2 regions of the Lamprobacter sp. genome follow, and region 1 is predicted to be linked to the other one. Evidence: predicted binding sites of a transcription regulator. Region 1 holds the regulator's gene; the other holds the start of a gene.
What was found. Region 1 encodes FliA, which starts transcription of late flagellar genes. Its sites were predicted from a motif close to GCTAAAGTTNNNNNNNNNNCNGCCGATA; they were not measured.
Positions count from the first base shown of each region.

Region 1 (14,634 bases):
CGCGAATCAGGGCATTCAGGAGCTGCAACAGATCATGCAGCGCGAGGACAAGGCCGCGCTCGAGGCCTTCGTCAGCAACCGGCTCTATCCGCTCATCGATCCGATCTCCGAGGGGTTTCAGGATCTGATGACGGTCCAGGTCGAGGTCGCGAAGGCGACCTATGAGGACGCCTCAGCCGCGTATCAGCGCAGCCGCACGCTGCTTATCACCGCACTGGTCGTGGTCTTGGTCGGTAGCCTGCTGCTCGCCTGGCTGATCATCGCCGGCATCAATCGCCAGCTCGGTGCCGAGCCCTATCAGGTGGCGGAGATCGCGAAACGCGTTGCAGATCAAGACTTGAGCCTGGAGATCCAGACCAAGTCGAATGACGACAGCAGCGTGTTGGTGGCCATGAAACGCATGGTCATGCACCTCGCGAGCGTGATCGCCGAGGTGCGCCAGAGCAGTGCGGCCATTCATCTGGGCGCCAGCGAGATCGCCGCCGGCAACGCCGATCTCTCATCACGCACCGAGCAGCAGGCCTCGGCACTGGAGGAAACCGCCTCGAGCATGGAAGAGCTCACGGCCACCGTTAAACAGAACGCTGATAACGCTCGCCAGGCCAGCGGCCTTGCCCTTGAGGCCTCGGCCACCGCTGAGCGCGGTGGCGAGGTGGTCGATCGGGTGGTGAAGACCATGCATGGCATCTCGAACAGTTCTCAGCAGATCGCCGAGATCACCAACGTGATCGATTCGATTGCCTTCCAAACCAATATCCTGGCGCTCAATGCCTCGGTTGAAGCCGCCCGCGCCGGCGAGCAGGGGCGCGGCTTTGCCGTGGTGGCAGGCGAGGTGCGCAACCTGGCCAGCCGCAGCGCCGAGGCTGCAAAAGAGATCAAGGAATTGATCGAAGGGGCTGTATCGCAGATCCAGGCCGGCTCATCATTAGCGGAAAATGCCGGAACCACCATGGAAGAGGTGGTTGGAGCTGTGCGTCGAGTCACTGATATCATGGACGAGATCTCAGCCGCCTCCCAAGAGCAAAGCCAGGGCATTGACCAGGTCAGCCAGGCTGTGGGCCAGATGGACGAGGTCACGCAGCAGAATGCGGCCTTGGTGCAAGAGGCATCCGCGGCCGCAGCCTCCCTGGAAGAGCAGGCGAGCCGCATGGAACAGGCGATCTCAAGGTTCCGCTTGGAGAAGACAGCGAGCCCCGCTCGCGCCTTGCCGAGCAAAGGGCACAGTAACAGCGCTCAACCGCAGGCGCGGCAGGCTGCGCTGCCTGCGTCCTACCGGCTTGAATCCTCGGACAAGTCGGAGCCGCCACAACGTCAGACAGCAACAGCCGAAGACGAGTGGGAAGCTTTCTAGAAACGAAGCCTTCTAAAACGAATAGAGAGAATTCGGGATGGTAGACAAAAGCATTAATATACTGGTCGTTGATGACTTTCCGACCATGCGGCGCATCGTGCGCAGCCTGCTGAAAGAGCTGGGCTTCACCAACGTCGAGGAGGCCGAGGATGGCCAGGACGCCTTGAACAAGCTCAAGGCCGGCGGTTTCAAGTTCGTGGTTGCGGATTGGAACATGCCCAACCTGGATGGGATGGAGATGCTCAAACAGATCCGCGCCGATCCTGACCTGAAGGATCTACCGGTGCTGATGGTGACGGCCGAGGCCAAGAAAGAAAATATCATTGCTGCCGCCCAAGCAGGTGCCAGCGGTTATGTGGTCAAACCCTTTACGGCCGCCACACTCGATGAAAAATTGAACAAGATCTTCGAGAAACTGGGCTGGTAACAGCGCCCGCCGACCGTCCAGGATTACTGGAGATAGACAATGACCACGGAACAAAAACCGCAGGATGATCAGCAAGGCATGGACATGCTGATCTCGCGCATCGGGAATCTGACGCGCCTACTGCGCGACAGCATGCGCGAGCTCGGTCTCGACAAAGAGATCGAGAAGGCCGCAGAGGCTATCCCCGATGCCCGTGACCGGCTCAACTACATTGCCAATATGACCGAGCAGGCGGCCCACCGTGCACTGAATGCCATTGATCGGGCACAACCGCTGCAGGAGGAGCTGGAGAGCCGTGCGGCGGCGCTCGATCAGCGCTGGGCGGAGTGGTTCGCGGAACCTCATGAGTTGGACGCCGCCCGCGCCATCGTCGTGGATACGCGCAGCTTTCTAGCTGAGGTGCCGGAGAAAACGCAGGCCACCAACAAAGAGCTGCTCGACATCATGATGGCGCAGGACTTCCAAGACCTGACCGGCCAGGTGATCAAGCGGATGATGGAGGTCATCAAAGAGATCGAGAATCAGCTCGTTCAAGTGTTGATCGACAGCGTGCCAGAAGGCCAGGCGCGTGACGAGATGCAGCGCCGAGCCGATAGCGGTCGCAACGAAGGCCTACTCAACGGCCCGCAGATCGACCCTCATGCTCATGATGTGGTCGGCAGCCAGGATCAGGTCGACGCCCTGCTCGACGAGCTCGGTTTCTGAACAGGCGCTCGCTTGCCCCGTCGCTCCGCCATAGGCACCATCGCTGTTGCGCAGCCTGCCTCCCGTGAAGACCGGTGGCGCTTCACCCGCATGCTCGATGACCGGCTATGGCTGAAGACCAAGGCAACGACCAAGAAAAAACCGAAGAAGCCACCCCGCGACGCTTAGAGAAGGCGCGTGAAGAGGGACAGGTTGCTCGCTCCCGCGAGCTGACGACCTTCATGCTGCTGCTGGTTGGGGTCGGAACCTTCTGGGCTGGGGGCGCCATGATCTACGATCAGCTCGGGCTGATCATGGAGCAGGCCTTCCTGTTCGAGCGGCGCGAGGTCTTCGAGGTGCCGCTGATGCTGGTCAAGACGACCGACCTCGTCAAGCGCACGCTGTTCACGATGCTGCCGGTTTTCCTCTTGCTGGCGCTCGCAGCCCTGATCGCTCCGGTCTTGCTGGGTGGATGGCTGGTCTCGGCCAAGGCGCTGCAGCCACAGCTATCCAAGCTCAATCCGATCAAAGGACTCAAGCGGGTGCTCGGCGTCCAGGCACTGGTCGAGCTCGCGAAGGCGATCGCGAAATCGGTTCTGGTTGGCAGTATTGCCGTCACCTTCCTGATGGCCAACCGCGGGCGTTACATGGACCTGATGGATCAGCCGATCCAGCAGGCGCTGGCAAATAGCTTGGAATTGGCGGTCATGGCAAGCGCCCTCATGGTGCTGGCGCTGCTGGTGGTCATTCTCATCGATATTCCTTACCAGCTCTGGAGCCACGCCAAGAAGCTGAAGATGAGCAAAGAAGAGGTCAAGCGTGAGCACAAGGAATCCGAGGGGGACCCGCAGATCAAGGCCCGCATTCGCCAGCAACAGCAGGCGATTGCACGTGGCCGTATGATGAGCAAGGTGCCAGAGGCCGATGTCATCATCACCAACCCAAGCCGCTATGCCGTTGCGCTCCGATACGAGGAACAAGGCATGTCAGCACCTCGACTGGTTGCCAAGGGCGTTGACCAGGTCGCTGCCCGCATCTGCGAGATCGGCGATGCGCATGCGGTGCCTCGGCTCGAGGCTGCCCCGCTTGCACGCGCACTCTATCGCTATGTGGATCTCGACGCCGAGATCCCGATGGCGCTCTACACCGCGGTGGCCGAGGTGATGGCCTGGGCCTTCCAGTTACGGCAATTCAACAGCGCCGGTGGTCCGCTGCCGCCACCGCCGGAAAACCTCCCGATTCCGGAGGCACTGCAGGTTCCGGCAGACAAACCGAGCCCTGAGGCGCGCCCATGACCGCTTTCAGCGCACTGCTCGAGAAGCAGCCCTGGCTCAATAATGTACAGATGAAGGTCCTTGCCGGGCCGGTGCTCATCTTGCTGATTCTCAGCATGATGATCCTGCCACTGCCGCCGTTCATCCTGGATCTGCTGTTCACCTTCAATATCGCCCTCGCCGTGCTGGTGCTGCTGGTGAGCATGTTTACCCAGAAGCCACTGGATTTTGCGGCCTTTCCGGCGGTGCTGCTGTTTACGACGCTGCTGCGCCTCTCGCTCAATGTCGCCTCGACCCGAGTCATCTTGATGGAGGGCCATCAGGGCGGTGACAGTGCCGGCAAGGTGATCCAGGCCTTCGGTGAGTTCCTGATCGGCGGTAATTTCGCCGTCGGCTTGGTGGTCTTTCTGATCTTGGTGATCATCAATTTCATGGTCATCACCAAGGGTGCCGGGCGTATCGCCGAGGTCGGCGCGCGGTTCATGCTCGACGCCATGCCAGGTAAGCAGATGGCGATTGACGCCGATCTCAACGCCGGGCTGATTGGCGAGGACGAGGCGCGCAGGCGCCGCGGCGAGGTCTCGCAAGAGGCGGACTTCTATGGCTCGATGGATGGTGCCAGCAAGTTCGTCCGCGGTGACGCGACCGCCGGCCTGGTGATCATGGTCATCAATATCATCGGTGGCCTGCTGATCGGCATGATGCAGCATGACATGAGCTTCGGTGATGCGGCGCGCACCTATACGCTGATGACCATCGGTGATGGCCTAGTCGCACAGATACCGGCGTTGGTGATCTCGACCGCCGCCGGCGTGACCGTCTCCCGGGTCAACACCGAGCAGGACGTCGGGCAGCAGATGATCAGCCAGCTGTTCATCAATCCGCAGGTGATGATCCTGGCCGCGATCGTAATGGGCATGTTGGGCATGGTCCCAGGCATGCCTAACCTGGTCTTTCTGATCTTTACCTCTCTGCTTGCCGGTCTGGCTTGGTACCTGTTGCATCAGCGGGAAAAACGGCTGGTCGAGAAGGCGATCGTCGAGCCGACGGCAACCACCAGAGAGACCCCGGAGGCGAGCTGGGACGACGTGCAACTGGTCGACACCCTCGGACTCGAGGTCGGACATCGCTTGATCCCGCTGGTCGACCAACGCCAACACGGCGAGCTCCTCGGCCGCATCAAGAGCGTGCGCAAGAAGTTTGCGCAAGATGTTGGCTTCCTGCCGCCAGTGGTGCATATCCGCGATAACTTGGAGCTTGGGCCTAACACCTATCTGGTCTCACTCAAAGATGCCGAGATCGGACGCTCGGAGGTTCTACCCGGCCAATGGCTCGCGATCGATCCCGGCCAGGTCACCGGCAAGCTCGAGGGAACCCCCACCCAGGACCCAGCCTTTGGCTTGCCCGCGGTTTGGATTGGCAGCGAGCAGCGCGAGCATGCCCAGGTCTATGGCTATACCGTGGTGGATGCCAGCACGGTTGTCGCCACCCATCTGAATCACCTCTTACACCGGCATGCTGCCGAGATGCTCGGCCGTGCTGAAGTCCAGAACCTGCTGGACAAGCTCGGGGCCGAGCAGAAGGGGCTGGTCGAAGAGGTCGTCCCGAAGCTGATCTCACTGACCGCATTGCAAAGACTCTTACAGAACCTCCTGGCCGAAGAGGTTCCGATTCGCGATCTTCGTAGCATCCTCGACACCCTGGCCGAACACGCATCACAACAGCAGGATCTGGGCGAGCTGACCGCCGCGGTGCGGATCGCGCTTGGGCGTGCCATCGTTCAGCAGTGGTTCCCGGGGGAGAAGGTGCTGCGGGTGATCGGGCTGGACACCCAGCTTGAACAAGTCTTACTGCAGGCCATGAGTGGTAACGGTGCGCTCGAGCCAGGCTTGGCTGAGACCTTGATGCAACAAACCGAGCAGGCACTGACCCGCCAGGAAGCCGCTGGCGAGCCGCCCGTGCTGGTTGTCCAACACAGCTTGAGGGCCGTGCTCGCGCGTTTCCTGCGCCGACGCTTGCGCCATCTGATGGTGATGTCCCAGGCGGAGATACCGGATGATCGCAGCCTGCGGGTGACGCAATTGATTGGAGGCAGGTAGCGGATGAGCAGGCGGACCACTAAGCGGATGCCAAGGCCGACGACAAGGCGAATGCGCAGAGCAGTATCCACAGAGGGCGTTCAGGCGACAACTCGAGCCCGCATCACCCTGTTGGCGTTATGCTGGTTAGCATCATTCAGTGGCCCGGGCGCCTGGGCCGCGGGGAGTTGGGTCGCGACGGCACCGCCGCTGCGCGTGAGCATGGCCGAGCGGGAGAGTCTCTCGGCGCCGCTGCAGCCGCCGGCGTCGGTGCCTGAAGGCGAGATCCACAGCCTGACTTGGCGATTCACTGCCCCGCCGGGCGCCCGGTTGAGGGGGCGTCTGTGTCAGGCCGATCGCTGTGTCGCGGTGGACAGCATGCGTGGCAGCAGCACCGCGCTTGCTGGATACCCGGCAACGCTGCCGCTACGGTTTCATTTCGCCCTCGCCCCCCAGCAACAGCAGGCCGTGGTCGTGGGAGGCATGCAGCTCATCGTGAATTACCAATGATCGAAGATAAGGAAAGCGAAGAGTGCAAGATGAAGGGCACAAGATGAAGGGCACAAGGTGAAGGGCACAAGGTGAAGAGAGCAAGGTGAAGAGCGCAAGGCAAACGGGATGTATACTGCGAAAGGCAAGATCGACCAGCACGAACTCGTGACGCAGTATCTGCCGCAGGTGCGCCGGCTGGCGCTTGCGCTGCAGGTCAAGCTGCCGCCCAGTATCGAGCTTGACGATCTGATCCAGGCCGGCACACTGGGACTGCTCGAGGCCCTGGGGCGTTTTGATGCGAGCCAGGGTGCGAGCTTCGCCACCTTTGCCAACCAGCGCATCCGCGGCGCGATGCTCGATGAGCTACGCAGCCGCGACTGGCTACCGCGCAGCGTCCGCCGCAACGCGCGTGCGATGGACGACGCCATACAGAAACTGGAGCAGCGGCTAGGGCGCACACCCGAGGAGCATGAGATTGCGGCTGAGATGGAGATCGACCTGACTGATTACCGGCAATTGCTCAACGATACCAACAATGGTCAGTTCCTACCCTTTGAGGAACTCATCCAAGAGGGGATCGAGCCGGGAGCGGCAAACCGACCCGCCGACCCCTCGCTCAGTGGCCTGATCGATGACGAGCAGCGTCAGCGCCTGATCGAGAGCATTGAGGCCTTACCCGAACGCGAAAAGCTCATGATGGCACTCTACTATCAAGAAGAGCTCAACCTGAAGGAGATCGGCGCCGTGCTCGGGGTCAGCGAGTCACGCGTCTGCCAACTCCACAGCCAAGCACTCAGCCGGCTCAGGGCGCGGCTTCATGAGGCTGCGGCCAGTCAATAAACTGTTGCTTAGTTCCACTCATAAGTCCCCATGAATCCCTCTACCGTCATCGGCATCTTCGCCAGCATCCTGCTGCTTGGCACCGTTCTGTTTTTCACCGCGGAATCTCCCGATAGTTTTCTCAATCTGCCCGGCCTCGCCATCGTGCTCACGGGCACCATGGCGGCCACCTTTATCAGCTATCCACTACGTGAGGTGCTGCGCGTCGTCGGCCTGGTCGGCGTGGTGTTCCGCCGCGAAAACACCTATACCCGCGACGACATCACGGAATTGGTGGATGTCGCGCGCCTTTGGTTCAAAGGCGATGTCCGCGCGGTCGAGGCGGCGCTCGACCAAATGCGCAACCCCTTCCTCCGCAGCGGTATCCAGTTGGTGATCGCCAACACCAAAGAGCAGGAGATTTTCGACCTGCTCAGCTGGCGCATTGCGCGGCTCAAAGCCCGGGAGCATGCCGAGGCGCAGATCTTTCATACCATGGCCACCTATGCGCCGGCCTTCGGCATGATCGGTACCTTGGTGGGACTGGTGAATATGCTCGAGGTCATGGAGGCTGGCGACCTGCAAGTGATTGGGCCGCGCATGGCCGTCGCCTTGCTCACTACTTTTTACGGCATCCTGCTCGCCAATCTGGTGTTCAAACCCTTTGCGGTGAAGCTCGAGCGACGCACCGAGGAGCGGCTGATCGCGATGAATATGGTGCTTGAGGGGATCTCGCTGATCACCAAGCGCCGCCTACCCTCGTTCATTGAGGAGACCCTGAACTCCTTTGTCGCCACCTATCACGACGAGATTCGTGATCCGACCAAGCCCGGCATCAGTAAAACCAAGAAGAGAACCAGAAATGCTTGATCGAGGCAATCGGCAATCGATGCCGGAGATCAAGACCGGGGGTGATAGCGATGCCTGGCTGATGAGCTATCTCGATGTCTTGACCCTGCTCATCACCCTGTTTGTGCTCCTGGTCTCGATGCTGGGAACAGGTAGTTCCGATAGCACCCAAGCGCGCAATGATGGTGGTACAGAGCAGCATCAGCAGGCCGCTATCGGCGCCGGCCAGCTGCCCGCAAATCAGGGGCTGCTGCCGCAGCATAGCGGGCTACTGCCCCAGGATCAGGCCATTCAGACACTCGAACAGCAGCAATTCAAAGGCATGGAAGGCGTTGATGGGGTGAGTATCGCCGAGGGACAGGGAGGCATCACCTTGCGTCTCGACAACAGCCTCTTGTTCGCCAGCGGCGAAGCGGAGCTGACCGCTAAGGGTCAAGAGGTCATCGGGTCGCTGGTGCCGACATTGGAGGCGTTCGATGGACAGGTCTCGGTCGAAGGCCATACCGACAATGTCCCGATCTCAACGGCACGCTTCCCGTCCAATTGGGAGCTCTCCACCTCGCGCGCCATTGCGGTCTTACGTTATCTGATTCAATCCGGAATTCCAGAAGGCAGATTACGCGCCATCGGTTATGCTGATACACAGCCGCTTGAGAGTAATGACAGTGCCGCCGGGCGCGCCACGAATCGCCGTGTTGAGCTGTTGTTGAAGCAAAGTCTCTAATCTCGATCGATAACGATCAAGCTAGTAGAAGGGTGAGTCTCCCTCATGCGTCTTGACCATTTCCCCATTGGGTTTCGGATCATCGCTGGCTTTGTCGCCATGCTGTTAGTTGCTGTCGCGATCATCGTGCCCTACCTACTCGACCGGCTCGACGGTGTGATCCAGGAAGCCGAGCAGCGGGAGTTGCGCTCGCTGCACGGCAATCTCATGGCCACCCTCGACGCGGAAGGCCGCCGCGGGAGCGCCATGAGTGCGCTGGTTGCACTGATCCCGGAGGTTCAGCAGGCCTTTGCAGAGCAACGCCGCGACCGGCTTGCCGAGCTCTTTGTGCCAGGCTTCAAGACGCTGCGTGAGCAGTACGGCATCGCCCAGTTCCAGTTTCATCTGCCCCCTGCCACCTCGTTTCTGCGCGTCCATGGCCCGGACAAGTTTGGCGATGACCTCAGCGCCATCCGCCAGACGATCATTGAGACCAACCGCTCACAGCAGCCCATCACGGGCCTTGAGCGCGGTGTGTTCGGGCTCGGTATCCGCAGCCTGCAACCGGTGCAATGGCAAGGCCAGCACATTGGCTCGCTCGAATTTGGGATGAGCTTTGGCCAGGATTTCTTCGAGCGTTTTGAGGAACAGTTCGGCGCCGGTGCGGCGCTGCGACTGCGCGAGGGAAACGGCTTTACCACCTTCGCCTCAACCTTCGGTGATCAGCCGCTGCTCAGCAAGGAAGCGCTCGAGGCAGCGCTGAACGGTGAGCAACCGATCGAAGACCACTTCTACGAGGAGACACCGGTGGCGGTGATGGGGGCGGTCGTGCGGGACTTCTCGGGTCAGCCCGTGGGGGTGCTTGAGGTAACGCTAGACCGAACCTCGTACATTGCGCGGGCGAACACCGCGCGCAACGCCGCCCTGTTCATCATCGCCGTCACCATGGGCATCGGCATCCTGCTTGCGTTCCTGATCTCGCAGACCATTACCGGCCCGATCAAGCGCACCGCCGCGGCGATGGGCGATATCGCCGAGGGTGAGGCTGATCTCACGCAGCGCCTAGATGCCAGTGGCCAGGATGAGCTGAGTGAGCTTGCACGGCAGTTCAACGCCTTCGTCTCGCGCATGCAGTTAACCCTGCAGGATGTGCGCGATAGCGCGCGCAGCGTTTACGAGACCTCAGGCTCCATTGCCCGAAGTAGTGAGGACTTGGCGAGCCGCAGCGATGAGGCTGCCGCCAATCTTCAGCAAACCTCGGCGGCGATGGAGGAGATCGCTGCCACGGTGGCACATGGGGCGGATTCCGCCCATCAGGCCACCGCGCTCTCCGCATCGGCTAGCGAGGCAGCAACTCAGGGCTCAACCGGGATGCAAGAGCTGCGCACGACCATGAAGGATATCGACCAGGCGTCGTCGCGCATTACCGATATTGTCACCTTAATCGATGGCATCGCCTTTCAGACCAACATCCTCGCGCTCAATGCCTCGGTGGAGGCTGCCCGCGCCGGCGAGCACGGTCGAGGCTTCGCCGTGGTTGCACAAGAGGTGCGAACACTCGCCGAGCGCTCTCGTCAGGCCGCGCGCGAGATCCGCGATGTCACCGAGGAATCCGTCAAGACCTCCCGCCTCGGCCTGAACAAGGTCGAGCAGGCGAGCGCGGCGATGAACAAGATCTTAGAGAGTATTAGCAACGTGAATGACGTGCTCGAAGAGATTAGCGCCAGTACCCGAGAGCAGAGCTCAGCTGTGGCCGAGGTCAATACCGCGGTGACCGAGCTCGACACTGTCACCCAGCAGAACGCCGCCATGGTCAACCAGACCTCCTCATCGGCCGCTCAGATGCGCTCGCTTGCCGAGCATCTGAACGCCCTGATCGACGCCTTCGAGCTCGGCGCCACGGCTGAGGACGATCGCAGCCAGCGGCAGGCCGCTCTACCACATCGGATGACCCACTAACAGATGGACGAAGACTGCCTGATCAACGAGATCCAAGATCTCAATCTGACCTATCTGCTGCTGGCTCATCGCATGCTTCAGAGCGATCGAGCAAGCGCAATGTTTCGGCTCAAGATCAGCGATGAAATGGCCGAGCTTCTCTTGTCGCTGAGCGCGCGACAGCTCGCTAAACTATCCAGAACCAATCAGTTACTTTGCCGCTTCGGCTACGACGATGTCGAGCAGCTCCGCACCGTGACCCATCAGCCGCGTGAACAAGACCTCTCAGGCTTCCACTCGTCGCTACTGATGGCGTCTCGCCCGCACCGCAGGACCGAAGAGACGGGGAATTGAGCCATGTCAACAAAGAGTCCGGTCACCGAGATGCATCAGGTCCAGCTCGCCATGGAGTTGATCGAGCTGGGTGCTCGCCTACAAGTGCTGGAGACCGAGACCAACCTCAGCCGCACCTGTCTCACAAAGCTCTACAAAGAGCTCCGAGGCAAGTCGCCGCCGAAGGGCATGCTGCCGTTCTCGACCGACTGGTTCATCACCTGGCTGCCGAATATCCACGCCTCGCTGTTCATCAATATCCACCAACGCTTGCAGCAAGACTTTGGCTGTGACCGCATCGACGCCTTTGTGCGGGCCTTCCGGCTGTATCAGGAGCAGGTCCAGCTCAGCGGTCAAGAGCCGGTCCTCGCCCTCACCCGTGCCTGGACGCTGATGCGATTCTTCGAGAATGATCTGCTACAGTTAACAGGTTGTACCCGTTGCGGTGGTCAATTCATTGTTCATGCCTATGCACCCATTCAGGATTATCGCTGCGGTCTCTGTCACCCACCCTCTAGGGCTGGCAAGACGATGCGGCGCGCGGCCGCGGTGGCCGAACGCAAGGCAAGCTGAGCACAGTACCCTATGAGCACAGTCACCTAGCGAAGCAACATCGCTCAGCGCCAAATACATGCGCCAGCAGCCCCTGCCCCTTTAGCACTCAGGCCGGCAGAAGCAAGCACGCCCGAGATGGCGGCCGCTAGGGAGGCGGGGCAAGATGGTCGGGCCATCAGTGACAGAATGGCCTGACTCCAGTCGATCGTTCGGGAGCCGGAAACGCGGATGGATATCACCGATTTCTACGATACCTTCTTTGAAGAAGCAGAAGAGCTTTTAGCGGACATGGAGCGCTATCTTCTCGAGCTCAATCTCGAGGAGCCTGATGCCGAGCAGCTCAACGCCATCTTCCGAACCGCCCATTCGATCAAGGGCGGCGCCGGAACCTTTGGCTTCGAGGCCTTACAGAAGACCACGCACCTCTTCGAGAACCTGCTCGACCATGCCCGGCATGGCGAACTGAACCTGCGCCGCGACATTGTCGACATCTTTCTGGAAACCAAGGATATGCTGAACGATCAGCTCACGGCCTATCGCAATGGCGAAGAGCCCGACCAAGAGGCGTTCGAGCGCATCTGCAAGACCCTGCAACAGCTCGCCGAGGAAGAGATCAAACAGCGTGGCAATGGCGGTTCCAAGGAGCCCGCAGCCCAATCTCAAGGGCAGACAGCCGACCCCCCTGTTGAGGAGCATGGGGAAGAGGCCGCAGCGGACAGTTTGCTCATCGCACTCCTCGGGATCAGCGAAGAGAATCGCGTCCTTCTGGTCGAGGAGCTCGATCAGTTCGGGAAGATTATCGCCCAGTCCGGGGATACGAGCCGATACGAGGTCCAGCTCCAGACGACGACCAGCGCAGCCGATATCGAGTCGGTCATGTGCTTCATCATCGAGCCTGAACAGATCGAGATACGGACCTTGGCCGCATCGGATATGCTGTCCGATACGGCGGCGAAAACGCCTCCATCCGAGACCGCTGAGACCGTCGAGACCATTGCCGCCGCTGAGCGCATCGCAGCGCCCGAGGCGGCCGCTGAGCCAACCGCGGCATCGAATGCCACTGAGGTCGTCAAGCAAGCGCCGCCACCAAGCCCGCCATCAGCCCCCACAGCGAGCGAGCCGAAAAAAGCCGCCGGCAAGCCCGCTGCCAAGACGAAAGGTGCAGCGGAGTCGTCCTCGATTCGAGTCTCGGTCGAGAAGGTTGATCAAATCATCAATTTGGTCGGCGAGCTCATCATCACCCAATCGATGCTGGATCAGACCGTCAGCCAGCTTGACGGCATCAGCAACAGCGCGCTCGTCAATGGCATGAGCCTACTGCAGCGCAATGCCCGCGATCTGCAAGAAGCGGTGATGTCGATCCGCATGATCCCGATGGATTTCGTCTTCAGTCGCTTCCCGCGGGTGGTTCGCGAGACCTCAGCCAAGCTGGGCAAAGAGATCGAACTGCTCACCGAAGGCGAATCGACCGAGCTTGACAAGAGCCTGACCGAACGGATCATCGACCCACTGACACATCTGGTCCGCAACAGCCTGGACCATGGGATTGAAACCCCAGCGGAACGCGAGGCCTTGGGCAAACCGCGCGTCGGCAAGCTGACCCTCTCGGCCAAACATCAGGGTGGCAACATCATCATTGAGGTGAGCGACGACGGCGCCGGCCTAAATCGCGAAAAGCTGCTCGCCAAGGCCCGTGAGAATGGTCTCAGCATCGCTGATAATATGACCGATAACGAGGTCTGGCAGTTGATCTTCGCAGCTGGATTCTCAACCGCCAAGGAGGTCACGGACGTCTCTGGACGCGGAGTTGGGATGGATGTCGTCAAGCGCAACATCCAAGGCCTCGGCGGAAACGTACAGATCATGTCGACTGCCGGGCAAGGAACGACCATCCGCATCCTGCTACCGCTGACCTTGGCGATTCTCGATGGCATGTCGATCAAGGTCGGCGACGAGATTTTCATCCTTCCGCTGTCGACGGTGCTGCAGTCGTTGCAGCCAACGAAGTCCGATCTCTACGAGATGGCCGGTGAGGATCTGGTGCTGCGGATGCGTGACGAGTACTTACCCGTGATCGCGGTGCATGATGCGCTGGACGTGGCCGGCGCTCAAACCGATCCACTGCGCTCCATTGCCGTGATCGTTCAAGGCGAAGGGCGACGCTATGCCCTCTTGGTCGATGAGCTCATCGGCCAGCAGCAGGTGGTGGTGAAGAACCTCGAGACCAACTATCGCAAAGTGCCGGGAGTATCAGCGGCGACCATTCTCGGCGATGGCCGTGTGGCGCTGATCCTCGACATTGCCGGGCTCCACCAACTGAGTCAGAGCAAGAAAGCCGTCCGTCAACCGCGCCACCACAGATCCGCCCTACCCCTGCCTAAATCAACGGAGGTTGCCCTCTCATGAGTCGTCAAACGAGCGACGCCCTAGCTGCGACTGAGGGCGAGAACCAGCAGTTTTTAGTCTTCTCACTGGGCGAGGAGGAATATGCAATCGACATCCTCAAGGTGCAGGAGATTCTCGGCTACGAGAATGTCACACGCATCGCCAACGCCCCAGAATTCATTAAGGGCGTGACCAATCTGCGCGGGGTCATCGTGCCCATCGTCGACCTGCGCATCAAATTCCACCTGGACAAGGTTGACTACGACGGCCAGACCGTCGTGATCGTGGTCAACGTGTTCGACCGCATCGTCGGTATCGTCGTCGATGGCGTTTCAGACGTGATGACGTTGACGCCGAATCAGATCAAGCCCGCCCCTGAGCTCGGCATGAGCCTGTCGTCAGACTTCCTCAAGGGGCTTGGCAGCCTGGAGAATCGCATGCTGGTGCTGGTCGATATTGACCGGCTCCTGACCAGCAAGGAGATGGCCTTGGTCGAGCAGGTCGAACAGACCGAGCAGGTCGCCGAGTGAAACCATGCCCGAGGCGCTATCCACCGCCAACCTGTCCACCGCCAACCTCACCATCGCCAACAAGGTTTGCGGAGCACGCCTAGCAAAGGCGCTGCCTGGTGGCTTGTAACCATGACCATGCGAACAAGCTGGACGCTGGTGCTTGCCGCCTTTCTCTCGCTGATCGCCGTGCTCAGCCTGATCCTGCTCTTTGTGCTCGATCAGGCCGCAAGCACC
Region 1 is NZ_JAYESN010000020.1:23,536-38,169, reverse strand. It holds gene VBE63_RS07540 (methyl-accepting chemotaxis protein) at 1-1,351, shown strand, start outside; gene cheY (chemotaxis response regulator CheY) at 1,389-1,778, shown strand; gene cheZ (protein phosphatase CheZ) at 1,818-2,483, shown strand; gene flhB (flagellar biosynthesis protein FlhB) at 2,591-3,757, shown strand; gene flhA (flagellar biosynthesis protein FlhA) at 3,808-5,835, shown strand; gene VBE63_RS07515 (flagellar protein FlhE) at 5,887-6,324, shown strand; gene VBE63_RS07510 (RNA polymerase sigma factor FliA) at 6,433-7,146, shown strand; gene VBE63_RS07505 (motility protein A) at 7,177-7,995, shown strand; gene VBE63_RS07500 (OmpA/MotB family protein) at 7,988-8,698, shown strand; gene VBE63_RS07495 (methyl-accepting chemotaxis protein) at 8,744-10,636, shown strand; gene flhD (flagellar transcriptional regulator FlhD) at 10,640-10,969, shown strand; gene flhC (flagellar transcriptional regulator FlhC) at 10,973-11,521, shown strand; gene cheA (chemotaxis protein CheA) at 11,732-13,909, shown strand; gene VBE63_RS07475 (chemotaxis protein CheW) at 13,906-14,418, shown strand; gene VBE63_RS07470 (methyl-accepting chemotaxis protein) at 14,530-14,634, shown strand, end outside.

Region 2 (14,634 bases), on a different contig from region 1:
GCTTGACGAGGTAGTGCAACGCGAACTCTATGAGCGGGGGCATCGCTTGGTGCCCCTGACTCAGGACTTTGGCAACATGCAGCTGATTGTTTGGGATCGGACCGCCGGAACGGTGAAGGCTGCCAGCGATCCGCGCGGCCTTGGTAAGGCTGTGGTGCAGGCAGCGCAAGCAACAGGCGGGCTTGAAGCCGAGCCTGTCGCGCGGCAACCCTAAGGCCAGTATCCAGAAAGTCTGCGTCTTGGGCAGGCAAGCGCGCCTAATGCTGCTTGAAGATCCGCTCCTTCTCGCGCTGCCAGTCGCGGTCTTTCGCATCGGCGCGTTTGTCATGGAGCTTCTTGCCTTTTGCTAGCCCGATCTCGAGCTTGGCGCGGCCACGTTGCCAGTACATGGCCAGCGGGACCAGGGTGTAGCCGGCGCGCTCGGTCTGGCCAATCAAGCGACTGAGTTCGGTACGCTTGAGCAGCAGTTTGCGGGTCCGCGTAGGGTCTGGGTCGACATGCGTCGAGGCGGAGGGGAGCGCGGAGATGTGGCAGCCGATCAAAAAGGCCTCACCATGCAAGATCTTGACGTAGGCCTCCTTGAGTTGGACGCGGCCGGCGCGCATGCTCTTGACCTCCCAGCCTTCGAGTGCGAGCCCGGCCTCGAGGCGTTGCTCGATCTGATACTCGTGCTTCGCCTTCTTGTTCAGCGCGATGGTGCTGCTTGGGGTGCCGGGTTTCTTCTTGCCTTTTGCCATGCCGACAGTCTAAGCCACCGATCAGCAAGACGGAAGCCTCTTTCGTTCACCGGTGGCTTGCATGAGCCGAGGTTGGTCGCTATGATGATCGGCTAATTTATTCGGGAGACAGTCATGCGTCAGCCCCTGATTGCAGGCAACTGGAAAATGAACGGTAGCAAGGCCGAGACGGTCGAGCTGCTGAATGGCATCAAGGCCGGGCTCGCTGAGGTCAAGGCCTCGGAAGTGGCCGTCTGTCCGCCATTCCCATACCTGTATTTGGCCGAAGATCTGCTCAAAGACACCGCGATCCGCTATGGCTCGCAAGATTGCTCGCGCGAGGAATCCGGGGCCTTTACTGGCCAGGTTTCAGCGGCGATGCTGCGGGATTTTGGCTGCACTTACGCGATCCTGGGACACTCCGAGCGTCGTCTGTTCAATGCCGAGACCGACGCGATCATTGCGCGCAAATATGCGGTTGTCGTGGCTCAGGGGTTGACCCCGATCCTCTGCGTCGGCGAAACACTCGAAGAGCGCGAGCAGGGCAAGACCGAAGAGGTCGTTGCGCGTCATCTTGATGCCGTGCTTGAGTCTGCTGGTGCAGAGGCAATCGCCAAGGGTGTGATTGCCTACGAGCCCGTTTGGGCGATCGGCACCGGGGTCACGGCCACCCCTGAGCAGGCGCAAGACGTGCACGCATTCTTGCGGGCTCGGATTGCCAAGAAGAGCGCGGAGGTTGCGGCTGCGGTGCGCATTCTCTATGGAGGCAGCATGAAGCCTGGGAATGCGCTTGAGTTGATGGCGCAGGCCGATATTGACGGCGGCCTCATCGGCGGGGCTGCACTCAAGGCTTCCGACTTCCTGGCGATCTGCAAGGCCGGCGACGCGAACGCCTAACTGATAGCTGACGTGGCCGACTGGCTCACGCGGCGGACCGAGACACCTCATGCAGCTCATCCTGACCGTCCTCCATCTGGTTCTTGCGATCGGCCTGGTCGCCCTGGTGCTGCTTCAGCATGGTAAAGGTGCTGACGCTGGTGCCGCTTTCGGCAGTGGCGCCTCGTCGACAGTCTTTGGTGCTCAGGGCTCGGGCTCCTTTTTGTCGCGGTCGACGGCGATCATTGCGACGCTGTTCTTTGTCACCAGTATCGCACTCGCCTACTTTGCGGCCCGTGTGAGCGAGCCGGGCGGCTTGATGGATGGGATGGATCTATCGGCTCCGATAGCCCCTTCGCAAGAGCGGTCTCCTGAGTCTACGCCTGCACCCTCGGCAACCAGCGATCTGCCGGTCGTTCCCGCGGATGGGTCGCCTGCGGCGACTAATGATCTTCCGCCGCTGGCGGTCGATGCGGATCGGACGAGGGTGGAAGGCAGTGCAGAATCGTCTCCGGGCTCAGCGTCAGAAGAGGATTAACCTTCTGTCGAGTAACCTAATAATGTCGTCACGGGTAGACTGAAAATCTGCGATAATACTAATGAGCTTGCCGACGTGGTGGAATTGGTAGACACGCTGTCTTGAGGGGGCAGTGGCGCAAGCCGTGCCGGTTCGAGTCCGGCCGTCGGCACCATTACAAAAAGGCGGTACCCGCATGCGGGTACCGCCTTTTTTCTTCTGGGCTTTGCTAAGCTGTTGAATCTTATGGCATTGGGCGGTCTCTGGTGCTTGACACCAAAGGTTGTCTGAACTAGCATACAGCGGGTTTTTTGTCGCCTAAAACGGGTTATTTGTTGGAGTCGCCGCCAGATGCTTGAAGACTATCTTCATATCTTGATCTTCCTGGTCGTGGCGATCCTTATTGGCTTCGCACCGCGTGTGCTTGGGATGTTCCTCGGGCCGCGTCGGCCTGATCCCGAGAAGGACGCCCCTTACGAATGCGGCTTCGAAGCGTTCGAGAGTGCACGCATGAAATTTGATGTGCGCTACTACCTGGTCGCCATCCTCTTCATCTTGTTTGATCTCGAGATTGCGTTCCTCTTCCCATGGGCCGTGGTCCTAGAGGAATTGGGAACGACCGGGCTGGTGGCTATGTCTGTGTTTCTGGCCGTGCTGGTCGTCGGCTTCATCTATGAGTGGCGCAAGGGCGCGCTCGACTGGGAGTGACGTGACCAAGGGTGGCTTTGAAGCTGTCGCGACACTGGAACGGCTAAGGCTGAGTTAGGGGACTGTTATGGGCATCGAAGGCATTCTCGAAGAGGGCGTGGTCACCACGACCGCTGACAAGCTCATCAACTGGGCGCGCACGGGTTCGCTCTGGCCCATGACCTTTGGGCTTGCTTGCTGTGCGGTGGAGATGATGCATGCGGGCGCTGCGCGTTACGACTTGGATCGGTTCGGTATCATCTTCCGTCCGAGCCCGCGTCAGTCCGACGTCATGATCGTAGCCGGTACCTTGGTCAACAAGATGGCGCCCGCCTTGCGCAAGGTCTATGACCAGATGGCCGAGCCACGCTGGGTGATCTCGATGGGTTCTTGCGCCAATGGTGGTGGCTATTACCACTACTCGTATTCTGTTGTGCGCGGATGTGATCGCATTGTGCCGGTGGATGTCTATGTGCCAGGCTGCCCGCCAACGGCGGAGGCACTGCTCTACGGTATCCTGCAGTTGCAAAACAAGATTCGTCGCACCAACACGATTGCGCGCTGACCCTCAACGCTTGGCGAGGCTTCTCTCAAGATATTCATGTCTGATCCGACCATGACCACTGGCGACTCGCGTCTCGACGCCCTGGCGACGCGACTGAACGAGGACTTTGCGGCGGTTGGCGGCGAGCTCAGCGCCGACCGTGGCGAGCTGACACTCAAACTGCCCGCAGCAGCGCTGATCGAAGCCTCTAGCCGACTGCGGGATCACAGTGACTTTGGCTTTGAACAGTTGATCGACCTCTGCGCGGTCGACTATTCCGCCTATGGCCTCTCGGAGTGGGCGACCACGGAGGCATCGCACTTCGGCTTCGGCCGCGGCGTTGATCGTGATCTCGAGCTCGAGATCGATCATCCAGAGCGGTTTGCTGTGGTCTACCATCTGCTGTCGTTGGCGCACAACTGGAGGCTGCGACTGGTGGTGCGCACGGGCGGGGCTCAGCCACTGGTGCCGTCCGTAGTGTCGATCTGGTCCGCGGCCGACTGGTTCGAGCGCGAGGCCTTCGATCTGTTCGGCATCCTCTTCGACGGCCACCCAGACCTACGCCGCATCCTCACCGACTACGGTTTCGTCGGCCATCCATTCCGCAAAGACTTTCCGCTCAGCGGCCATGTCGCGATGCGCTACGATCCCGAGCAGGCGCGCGTGGTCTACGAGCCGGTCGAGATCGAGCCGCGGGTGTTGGTGCCCAAGGTCATCCGCGACGACAGCCGCTACCTCGGTGACGAGCATCCGGCCGTGACCGGTGCCAAGGACGCAGCCAATGCCTGAGATTCGTAATTACACGCTGAACTTCGGTCCGCAGCATCCGGCCGCGCATGGTGTGCTGCGCCTGGTGCTGGAGATGGACGGCGAGGTCATCGATCGCGCCGATCCGCACATCGGTCTGCTGCACCGCGCGACCGAGAAGCTCGCCGAGTCGAAGCCGTACAACCAGTCGATCGGCTACATGGACCGGCTCGACTACGTCTCGATGATGTGCAACGAGCACGGCTATGTGCGTGCGATCGAGAAGTTGCTCGGCATCGAGGCGCCGATCCGCGCCCAGTACATCCGCACCCTGTTCGACGAGATCACCCGCATCCTCAACCACCTGATGTGGCTTGGGGCGCATGCGCTCGATGTCGGCGCGATGAGCGTCTTCCTCTACTGTTTCCGCGAGCGCGAGGACCTGATGGACTGCTACGAGGCGGTCTCGGGGGCGCGCTTGCATGCGACCTACTACCGACCGGGCGGGGTCTACCGCGATCTGCCCGAGCAGATGCCGCGCTTTGCCGAGGAGAGCTCCAAGTGGCACGGCAAACGCACCATGCGTAGGCTCAACAAGCCTCGTAGTGGCTCTTTGCTCGACTTCATCGAAGACTTCAGCGAGCGCTTCCCAAAGCTGGTCGATGAGTACGAGACCCTGCTCACCGATAACCGTATCTGGAAGCAGCGCACCGTTGGCATCGGCGTGGTCGATGCCGACCGCGCCAAGAATCTGGGCTTCACCGGCCCGATGTTGCGCGGCTCCGGGGTCGCCTGGGATCTGCGCAAGATGCAGCCCTATGCGGCCTATGATCAGGTCGACTTCGATATCCCGGTGGGCCAGAACGGCGACTGCTACGATCGCTATCTGGTGCGCATCGAGGAGATGCGTCAGTCCAATCGCATCATCAAGCAGTGTATCGATTGGCTGCGCGTCAATCCCGGTCCGGTGATGGTCGATGATTACAAGGTGGTGCCACCGACTCGGGTCGGTATGAAGGACGACATGGAGGCGCTGATCCACCACTTTAAGCTCTTCACTGAGGGCTACTGCCCGCCGCCGGGTCAGGTCTATGCCGCGGTCGAGGCGCCCAAGGGCGAGTTCGGCTGCTACATCGTCTCCGATGGCGCCAACAAGCCCTATCGGCTCAAGGTGCGCGCGCCCGGCTTCCCGCATCTCGCGGCGATGGACGAGATGGCCAAGGGTCACATGCTCGCCGATGTGGTCGCGATCATCGGCACCATGGATATCGTGTTTGGGGAGATCGACCGCTGATGAGTTTTCGCACGACACCGCTCGCGGTCATCCATGATGTCGACAAGGAGACGCTGCTCACGCCTGAGCTGCGCGCCGAGATCGATAAGCACGTCGCCAAATATCCGCCAGAATGGAAGCAGTCGGCGGTGATGCCGGCGCTGACCCTGGTGCAGGATCACAATGGCGGTTGGCTGAGCCGCGAGCTGATGGATCAGGTGGCTGCCTATCTGGACATGCCCGAGACGGCGGTCTATGAGGTCGCGACCTTCTACGCGATGTACGATCTCGAACCGGTTGGTCGGCACAAGGTCTGCGTCTGCAACAGCGTCTCTTGCATGCTCGGTGGTGCCGAAGAGCTGATGCACCACATTGAAAAGAAATATAACGTAGCGCCTGGCGGCACCACCGCCGATGGCAAGCTCACGTTCAAGGAGTTCGAATGCCTCGGTGCCTGCCGGCACGCACCGGCGGTGATGGTCGACAAGACCTATCACGAGTGCGTGACCCCGGAGGCCATCGACAAGATCATCGACGACCTCGACTGAGCGCGTGCGACCTATGGCAGAGAATCAGAACACCGTTTGCTTCCGCACCATGCATCTCGATGCACGAGTGCGCTATACCCTCGAGAGCTATCGCAGCGTCGGCGGCTATGTGCAATGGGAGCGCATCCTGCGCGAGAAGCCCAATCCAGACCAGCTCATCGACGAGCTCAAGACCTCGGCCCTGCGCGGTCGTGGTGGCGCCGGTTTTCCAACCGGGCTGAAGTGGAGCTTCATGCCGCGCACCAAGCCGGGTCAAAAGTACATCGTCTGCAACTCAGACGAAGGTGAGCCCGGTACCTGCAAGGACCGCGACATCATGCGCTACAACCCGCATCAGCTGATCGAGGGGATGGCGATCGCCGGTTATTGCATCGGCGCGACGGTCGGTTACAACTACATTCGCGGCGAGTTCTACGAGCCGATCGCACGCTTCGATGGCGCGCTTGAAGAGGCCTACGCAGCCGGGATGCTGGGCAAGAACCTGCTCGGCTCAGGGGTCGATTTTGATCTCTACACCCATCTAGGCGCCGGCGCCTACATCTGCGGTGAAGAGACGGCGCTGCTCGAATCGCTCGAAGGCAAGAAGGGCCAGCCGCGCTTCAAGCCACCATTCCCGGCCCAGGCCGGGCTCTATGGCATGCCGACCACGATCAACAACACCGAGACCCTGGCCTCGGTGCCGGTGATCCTGGAGAAGAGCGGCAAATGGTTCTTGGAGCAGGGCAAGCCGAACAATGGCGGACCCAAGCTGTTCTCGGTGACCGGTCACGTCGAGCGGCCTTGCAACCTCGAGATCCCGCTCGGCACCCCGTTCAAGGATGTACTCGAGATGGCTGGTGGGGTGAGCGGCGGTCGGGCGCTGAAGGCGGTGATCCCTGGTGGCTCGTCGGTCCCGGTGGTCCCGGGTGATGTGATGCTGCGCACCGACATGGATTACGACTCCATCGCCAAGGCCGGCTCGATGCTCGGCTCCGGCGCGGTGATCATCATCGCAGAGGGCACCTGCATGGTGAAGGTGCTGGCCAATCTGGCGCACTTCTACGCGCATGAGTCTTGCGGTCAGTGCACGCCCTGCCGCGAGGGGACGGGTTGGTTAGCGCGGGTACTCGATCGTATCCTTGCCGGCAACGGGCGTCCGCAGGATCTGGATCTGCTCGACAACGTGGCCGGTCGGATTGGCGGGCGCACCATCTGCGCGCTGGGCGATGCAGCGGCGATGCCGGTGCAGAGTTTCCTCAAGCATTACCGGTCCGAGTTCGAGCATCTGGTCGAGCACGGCCGTTCGCTGGTCGAGGCCGCCTGAGCGTCGTGCCTTGGCTCGACGTTCTCGCGCAATCCCTATGACGCTGCGGCGCAACCTCAGCAGGTAGATCTACATCGATGTCGGACGACAAGATTACCCTCGAGATCGACGGCCGTGTCTGCACGGCGGCGCCCGGTGAGATGATCATCGCGGTGGCCGATCGCGAGGGCATCGTGATCCCGCGGTTCTGCTATCACGAGAAGCTCTCGATCGCGGCCAACTGCCGCATGTGCCTGGTGGAAGCGGAGCAGGGCGGGCGACCCTTCCCGAAGCCGATACCGGCCTGCGCGACCCCGGTCGGCGAGGGCATGAAGGTGCTCACGCGCTCGAAGAAGGCGCTCGATGCCCAGCGCGGCACCATGGAGTTCCTGCTCATCAACCACCCGCTGGATTGCCCGATCTGCGATCAGGGCGGCGAGTGTGAGCTGCAAGATGTCTCCATGGGCTACGGTGAGGATGTCTCGCGCTTCAGCGAGCGCAAGCGTGTGGTCAAGGACGAAGATCTGGGCCCGCTGATCGCCACCGAGATGACCCGCTGCATCCATTGCACCCGCTGCGTGCGCTTCGGCGCCGAGATCGCCGGGCTGCGTGAGCTGGGCGCGACCGGGCGTGGCGAGGACATGCGCATCGGCACCTTCGTCGGGCACACGATGGCGCATGAACTCTCGGGTAACATCATCGATCTCTGTCCGGTCGGCGCGCTGACCTCGAAGCCCTATCGCTTCACCGCCCGTGCATGGGAGCTGACCACTGAGCCGAGCATTGCGCCGCATGACGGTGTCGGCTCGAACCTGCATCTGCACATTCGCGGTGGCCAGGTGATGCGCGTGCATCCACGCGATAACGAGGCCGTCAATGAGTGCTGGATCTCGGATCGCGACCGCTTCAGCTACGAGGGTCTGAACAGCCCCGAGCGGCTGACGGCGCCGATGCTCAAGCGCGACGGTCAATGGCAGGTGGTCGATTGGCAGCAGGCCTTGCATGCGGCGGTTGAGGCGCTGCGAGCGCCAGGGCCGGATCAGCTCGGCTGTCTGGTCTCGCCGAGCGCGACGCTGGAAGAGCAGTATCTGCTGCAGAAGCTGGTGCGCGCGTTGGGCAGCGATCATATCGATACCCGGCTGCGACAGCAGGATTTCCGGGGCGATGCCGCCGACCCAAGATTCCCCTGGCTGGGGATGCCGATTGCCAAGCTTGAGCAGCAGCAAGCTGTGCTGCTCATCGGCAGTGATCCGCGCCAGGAACAACCGTTGCTGGCGCATCGGCTGCGCAAGGCCGCGCTCGCGGGCGCGACTATTGGACTCCTGAACCCCTACGCAGTCGATCTCAACCACAGCAGCATTCAACGGGTTGCCGCGCCTTCGGCGCTGGCCTCCGAGCTACGCGCCCTGTTGCAGGTGCTCGGCAAGCCGTTGCAGGGGGCGACTGCCGAGATCAGCGAATGGCATCGACAGATGGCGACCGCGCTGCAAACGGCTGGCCAGTCTGGGCAAGGTCTCCTGCTGCTCGGCGCCTTGGCCGAGTCTGATCCTGATTACGCGCTAATTCGAGCCCTGGCGGCCGCGCTCGCGGCGGCCGCCGAGTGCAAGCTCGGCTTCTTTGCGGAGGCCGCCAATAGCCTCGGCAGCCGATTGGCTGGCAGTTTGCCGCATCGCCGACCAGGGGGTACGAGGGTCAACCGTCCGGGGTTGGATGCTCAGGCGATGTTGACCGATCCACGCCAGGGCTATCTGCTCTGGGGCTTGGAGCCGGATCGCGATCTGGCTGATCCGAGCTTGGCGATGGCCGCCCTGCGCTCAGCCAATCAGGTGGTCGCCTGCAGCCTCTTTAAGAGCACAGCGCTTGAGGAGGTGGCCGATGTGCTGCTGCCGATCGCGGCTTTTGCCGAGACGGCAGGAACCTTTGTGAACGCCGAAGGGCGCTGGCAGCGCTTCCAGGGTGCGGTAGCCCCCGCTGGTGATGCACGCCCGGGCTGGAAGGTCTTACGGGTTCTCGGGACCATGCTTGAGCTCGAGGGCTTTAGTCAGAACAGCGCGCGCGATATCCATGATGAAGTTGCTCAGGCCTGCGCAGACCTGAAGCCTGAGAACCGGCTGGGCGATCCCTCGGCGCTGGTCTCCGTCACCGAACGCCCGGCATCCTCTGGCCCCGAGCTGAGCCGCATCGGCAATCGACCGATCTATGCAAGCGATGCGTTGGTGCGCCATGCACTCGCCCTGCAGCGTACGTCCCAGGCGGAGCCACTGGCGGTGCACCTGAATCCACAACAGGCCGCCAACCTGGGGTTGGTCGAGGGCGATCAGGTGCGGCTGATCCAAGGCAGGGGGGCGCGTGCGAGCGCGCATTCTAGCTCAGGCATTGAGACTGTAGCGGCATCAGCGGCTGCAATCGCAGCGCAGGCACCGGTGATCCTGGATGACCGCATCGCACTCGGCTGCGCCCGGATTCCGGCCGCCGTTGATGGTAGCCAAGTGCTTGGGCCCTGCATCGGTTCGGTGTGGCTCGAGAAGATCCAGGCCTAGGAGTATAAGTATATGATGGACTTATGGAACTGGCTCCCCCTGCCGTTGCAGAGCTTGGTCGCGATCATCGCGATCATCGTCCCATTGCTGACAGTGGTGGCCTGGTATACCTATGCCGAGCGCAAGGTCATCGGCTACATGCAGGTACGGATCGGGCCGAACCGCGTCGGCTGGCGCGGACTCTTGCAGCCGATCGCCGATGCGCTGAAGCTCCTGGTCAAGGAGATCATCGTCCCGACTAAGGCCAACAAGGGCCTGTTCCTGCTCGCGCCGCTGATCGCGATCGTGCCGGCGCTCGCGGCTTGGGCCGTGATCCCGTTCGACGCCGGTTTGGTGCTCGCCGATATCAACGCCGGTCTGCTCTATGTGCTTGCCTTGACCTCGCTGGGTGTCTACGGCGTCATCATCGCCGGCTGGGCCTCGAACTCGAAATACGCGCTGCTCGGTGCGATGCGCGCCGCGGCGCAGATCGTCGCCTATGAGATCGCCATGGGCTTCGCCCTCGTGGGGGTGCTGGTCGCGGCTGGGAGCCTCAACCTGAGCGTGATCGTCGAGAGTCAAAGCGGCAGTCTGCTGACCTGGTTCTGGCTGCCGCTGCTGCCGCTGTTCGGGGTCTACTTCATCTCCGGCGTGGCCGAGACCAACCGCGCGCCCTTCGATGTGGCGGAAGGCGAATCCGAGATCGTTGCCGGCTTCCATGTTGAATATTCTGGCATGGCGTTCGCGATCTTCTTCCTCGCCGAATACGCGAACATGGTGTTGATCGCGATGCTGACCACGCTGCTGTTCTTCGGTGGTTGGCTGTCGCCCTTCCAAGGCATTCCAAGCCTGGATGAAGCGACGGCATGGGTACCTGGGGTGATCTGGCTGCTACTGAAGACGTTCTTCTTCATGTTCGTCTTCCTCTGGCTGCGCGCGACCTTCCCGCGTTATCGCTACGACCAGATCATGCGCCTTGGCTGGAAGGTGTTTATCCCGATCACCATCGTCTGGATTCTGGTGGTCGCGGTGGCCGTGCTCGCGCAGTTGCCGCCCTGGTGGTCGGCAGTGGCCGCCTAGCCAGGCTGGTCCTTGCTTGGATTACCAGGATGCGTGACCGCGACCTCAGCGCCCGTCCACAGCCGATAGAGTGAATCATGCTTCAAGCCGCTCGCAGTTATCTCAACAGTCTTTTGCTCGCCGAACTCTTCCGTGGAATGAGCTTGACCGGGCGCTACCTGTTCAAGCGCAAGTTCACGGTGCAATATCCCGAGGAGAAGGCGCCTGTCTCGCCGCGTTTTCGGGGGCTGCATGCGCTGCGCCGTTATCCTAACGGCGAAGAACGCTGCATCGCCTGCAAGCTCTGCGAGGCTGTCTGTCCCGCGCTGGCGATCACCATCGAGGCCGAGCCGCGTGCCGATGGATCGCGGCGCACGACACGCTACGACATCGATCTGTTCAAGTGCATCTACTGCGGCTTCTGCGAGGAATCCTGCCCAGTCGACTCGATCGTCGAGACCGATATCTATGAATACCACTTCGAGAATCGCGGCGAGAACATCATGACCAAAGACAAACTGCTCGCGATCGGCGATAAATACGAATCGCGGATCGCAGCAGCACGGAGCGCGGATGCGCCTTATCGCTGAGATCAAGACCCGAGTTGCTCATACAGGCAATCGAGTCAAGCGATCAGGATAAGGCCAGGAGCCTGTCCATCAACGACGTCCCGACTTGAAGGCCAGTTTGGCAAACAGCGGGATGTCGATGGGCAGCGAGTAACGAGCGCAGCGGCTCATGTTGCTGCCCGATTGAACGATCGACTGTCAATAGTCTGACTGCGCGCGAGAGCCAGTCTCCCAAGCAGCCACGTCAGCTGGAAATCCCATGGGCTTCGAAAAATTTCTCTTCTACGTCTTCGCGGCCATCACCGTCGTCGCGGCAGGGATGGTGGTGACGCGCCGCAACCCGGTGCACGCGGTGCTGTTTCTGGTGTTGGCCTTCGTCAGCAGTGCCGCCCTTTGGCTGCTGCTGGAGGCGGAGTTCCTCGGCATCGTGCTGGTGCTGGTCTATGTCGGTGCGGTGATGGTGCTGTTCCTGTTCGTCGTGATGATGCTCGATATCGACATCGCCGCACTGCGCGGGCAATTCATTCGCTATCTGCCGGTCGGGTTACTGATCGCGCTGGTCATGGTGGTGAATCTGTTCTTGGTGTTGGGACCGTCCAACTTCGGGCTAGAGCTGTTTGCGAAGCCCGAGGCGCAGCCCGCCGACTACAGCAATACGGTCGAACTCGGGCTGCAGCTCTACACTACCTATCTGTATCCGTTCGAGATCGCGGCGGTGATCCTGTTGGTGGCGATCGTCGCCGCCATTCGCCTGACCCTGCGCCGGCGGCCTGAGACCAAGTATCAGGATGCCTCGAAGCAGGTGCGGGTGAAGAAGGGACCAGATCGCATTCGCCTGGTCTCGATGCCGCCCGCACCGCGTCTGGGTCAACAGGCTGCGGCACCGGCGCTGAAGGAGGACTCCGAATGATCGCCCTTTCCGATTACCTGCTGCTCGGCGGGCTGCTGTTCTCGATCTCGGTCGCCGGGGTGTTCCTGAACCGCAAGAATGTGATCATCCTGCTGATGTGCATCGAGCTGATGCTGCTGGCGGTGAACATGAACTTCGTCGCCTTCTCGCATTTCCTCGGCGATCTGAGTGGTCAGATCTTCGTCTTCTTCATCCTCACCGTCGCCGCTGCCGAAGCCGCGATCGGGCTCGCCATCTTGGTGGTCCTGTTCCGCAATCGGCGCACCATCAACGTCGACGATCTGGACATGCTCAAGGGCTGAGCCCACCGGACACCGCTCGGAGAATCCTTCCATGGAGACCGTCTATCTGACCATCGTGCTGGCGCCGCTGATCGGCGCCATCATTGCCGGCTTCTTCGGCGGCAAGATCGGCCGCGTCGGCGCGCACTCGGTGACCATCCTTGGCGTCGGCATCGCGACCCTGCTGTCGCTCTGGGTGCTGTCGCGCTTCATCTGGCACGACGAGCAGGCCTTCAACGGCACCGTCTATACCTGGATGGTCGCCGATGGCATCCGCTTCGAGATCGGCTTCCTGGTCGATCGCCTCACCGCGCTGATGATGGCGGTGGTGACCTTCGTCTCGCTGATGGTGCACATCTACACCATCGGCTACATGGCCGACGACGCCCATAACTGGCCCGAGGACTCGCGCGTCGGCACCAACAGCTATCAGCGCTTCTTCAGCTATATTTCGCTGTTCACCTTCTCGATGCTGATGCTGGTGATGTCGAATAACTTCCTGCAGCTGTTCTTCGGCTGGGAAGCGGTGGGCCTGGTCTCCTATCTGCTGATCGGCTTCTACACGGTGCGCGAGTCGGCGATCTCGGCCAACCTCAAGGCCTTCCTGGTCAACCGGGTTGGTGACTTCGGCTTCATCCTCGGCATCGCTGCGGTAGTGATGTACTTCGGCTCGCTCGACTACGCCGAGGTCTTCGCGCAGGCGCCGGACCTTGCGGATACCCAGGTCGCGGTGTTTGGCGGTGTCTCGTTGATGACACTGATCTGCATCCTGCTGTTCATTGGCGCCATGGGCAAATCGGCGCAGATGCCGCTGCACGTCTGGCTGCCGGATTCGATGGAAGGCCCAACCCCGATCTCGGCGCTGATCCATGCCGCGACCATGGTCACGGCGGGCGTCTTCATGGTCGCGCGCATGTCGCCGCTCTATGAGCTCTCGACTACAGCGCTGTCGTTCGTGCTGGTGATCGGCGCGGTCACCGCCTTCTTCATGGGGCTGGTTGGGCTGGTGCAGAACGACATCAAGCGTGTGGTCGCCTATTCGACGCTGTCGCAGCTCGGTTACATGATCGCCGCGCTGGGCGCCTCGGCCTATGCCGCTGGCATCTTCCACCTGATGACCCATGCCTTCTTCAAGGCGCTGCTGTTCCTGGCTGCGGGCTCGGTGATCATTGCCATGCATCACGATCAGGACATCCGCAACATGGGCGGGCTCAAGCGCTACATGCCGATCACCTGGATCACCGCGCTGCTCGGCTCGCTGGCGCTGATCGCCTTCCCGGGATTCTCCGGTTTCTTCTCCAAGGATGCGATCATCGAGGCGGTGGGGCATTCGCACATCGGCGGCGCTGGCCTTGCGCATCTGCTGCTGACCCTGGGCGCCTTTGTCACCGCGCTCTACAGCTTCCGACTCTACTTCCTGGTCTTCCACGGCGAGCCGCGGATGGATCATCACACCCGCTCGCATCTGCACGAGACGCCCTGGGTCGTGACCATCCCGCTGATCGCGCTGGCGATTCCCTCGGTCTTCATCGGCTGGTACGCCATCGAGCCGCTGCTGGTGCAGAACTGGCTCGGCGATGCCATCACCGTCAAGCCCGAGCAAGATACGCTGCATCATTTGGCCGCGCACTGGCATGGGCAGCGCGAATTCATTCGCCATGGCATGCAGGCTTTGCCGTTCTGGCTGTCGATGGCCGGGCTTGGGTTGGCGGCCTATTATTGGTTGTACCTGCATCGGCGCAATCCAAACATCGATGTCGAATTGCAAGCGCGTGGCGGTCGTCTGACGCGCCTGCTCGAGGATAAATACGGCTTTGATGACTTCAATCAGCGCGTATTCGCGGGTGGCAGTCAACGTCTCGGCCGCTTGCTGTGGAAGAGCAGCGATCAGCGCCTGATCGATGGCCTGGTGGTCAACGGCTCGGCACGGGCGGTGGGCTGGTTTGCGGGTGTGGTCCGGCATCTGCAGACCGGCATGCTCTACCACTACGCCTTCGCCATGATCCTTGGGCTGGTGGTCCTCTTGACCCTGTTCGTGACCCTCTAAGACGCGGGAGACCCGGCGCATGTTATTGGAATTTCCTTGGCTCTCGCTGGTCATCTGGC
Region 2 is NZ_JAYESN010000022.1:44,637-59,270, forward strand. It holds gene ggt (gamma-glutamyltransferase) at 1-214, shown strand, start outside; gene smpB (SsrA-binding protein SmpB) at 258-737, opposite strand; gene tpiA (triose-phosphate isomerase) at 852-1,613, shown strand; gene secG (preprotein translocase subunit SecG) at 1,663-2,130, shown strand; tRNA gene VBE63_RS08120 (tRNA-Leu) at 2,200-2,284, shown strand; gene VBE63_RS08125 (NADH-quinone oxidoreductase subunit A) at 2,461-2,817, shown strand; gene VBE63_RS08130 (NuoB/complex I 20 kDa subunit family protein) at 2,885-3,361, shown strand; gene VBE63_RS08135 (NADH-quinone oxidoreductase subunit C) at 3,398-4,129, shown strand; gene VBE63_RS08140 (NADH-quinone oxidoreductase subunit D) at 4,122-5,381, shown strand; gene nuoE (NADH-quinone oxidoreductase subunit NuoE) at 5,381-5,908, shown strand; gene nuoF (NADH-quinone oxidoreductase subunit NuoF) at 5,922-7,211, shown strand; gene nuoG (NADH-quinone oxidoreductase subunit NuoG) at 7,289-9,730, shown strand; gene nuoH (NADH-quinone oxidoreductase subunit NuoH) at 9,743-10,789, shown strand; gene nuoI (NADH-quinone oxidoreductase subunit NuoI) at 10,867-11,358, shown strand; gene VBE63_RS08170 (NADH-quinone oxidoreductase subunit J) at 11,597-12,247, shown strand; gene nuoK (NADH-quinone oxidoreductase subunit NuoK) at 12,244-12,549, shown strand; gene nuoL (NADH-quinone oxidoreductase subunit L) at 12,581-14,575, shown strand; partial or broken gene VBE63_RS08185 (NADH-quinone oxidoreductase subunit M) at 14,595-14,634, shown strand, end outside.
Region 2: a site for FliA is predicted at 11,503-11,530, ahead of VBE63_RS08170 (NADH-quinone oxidoreductase subunit J). Genes of this name have one in related genera too.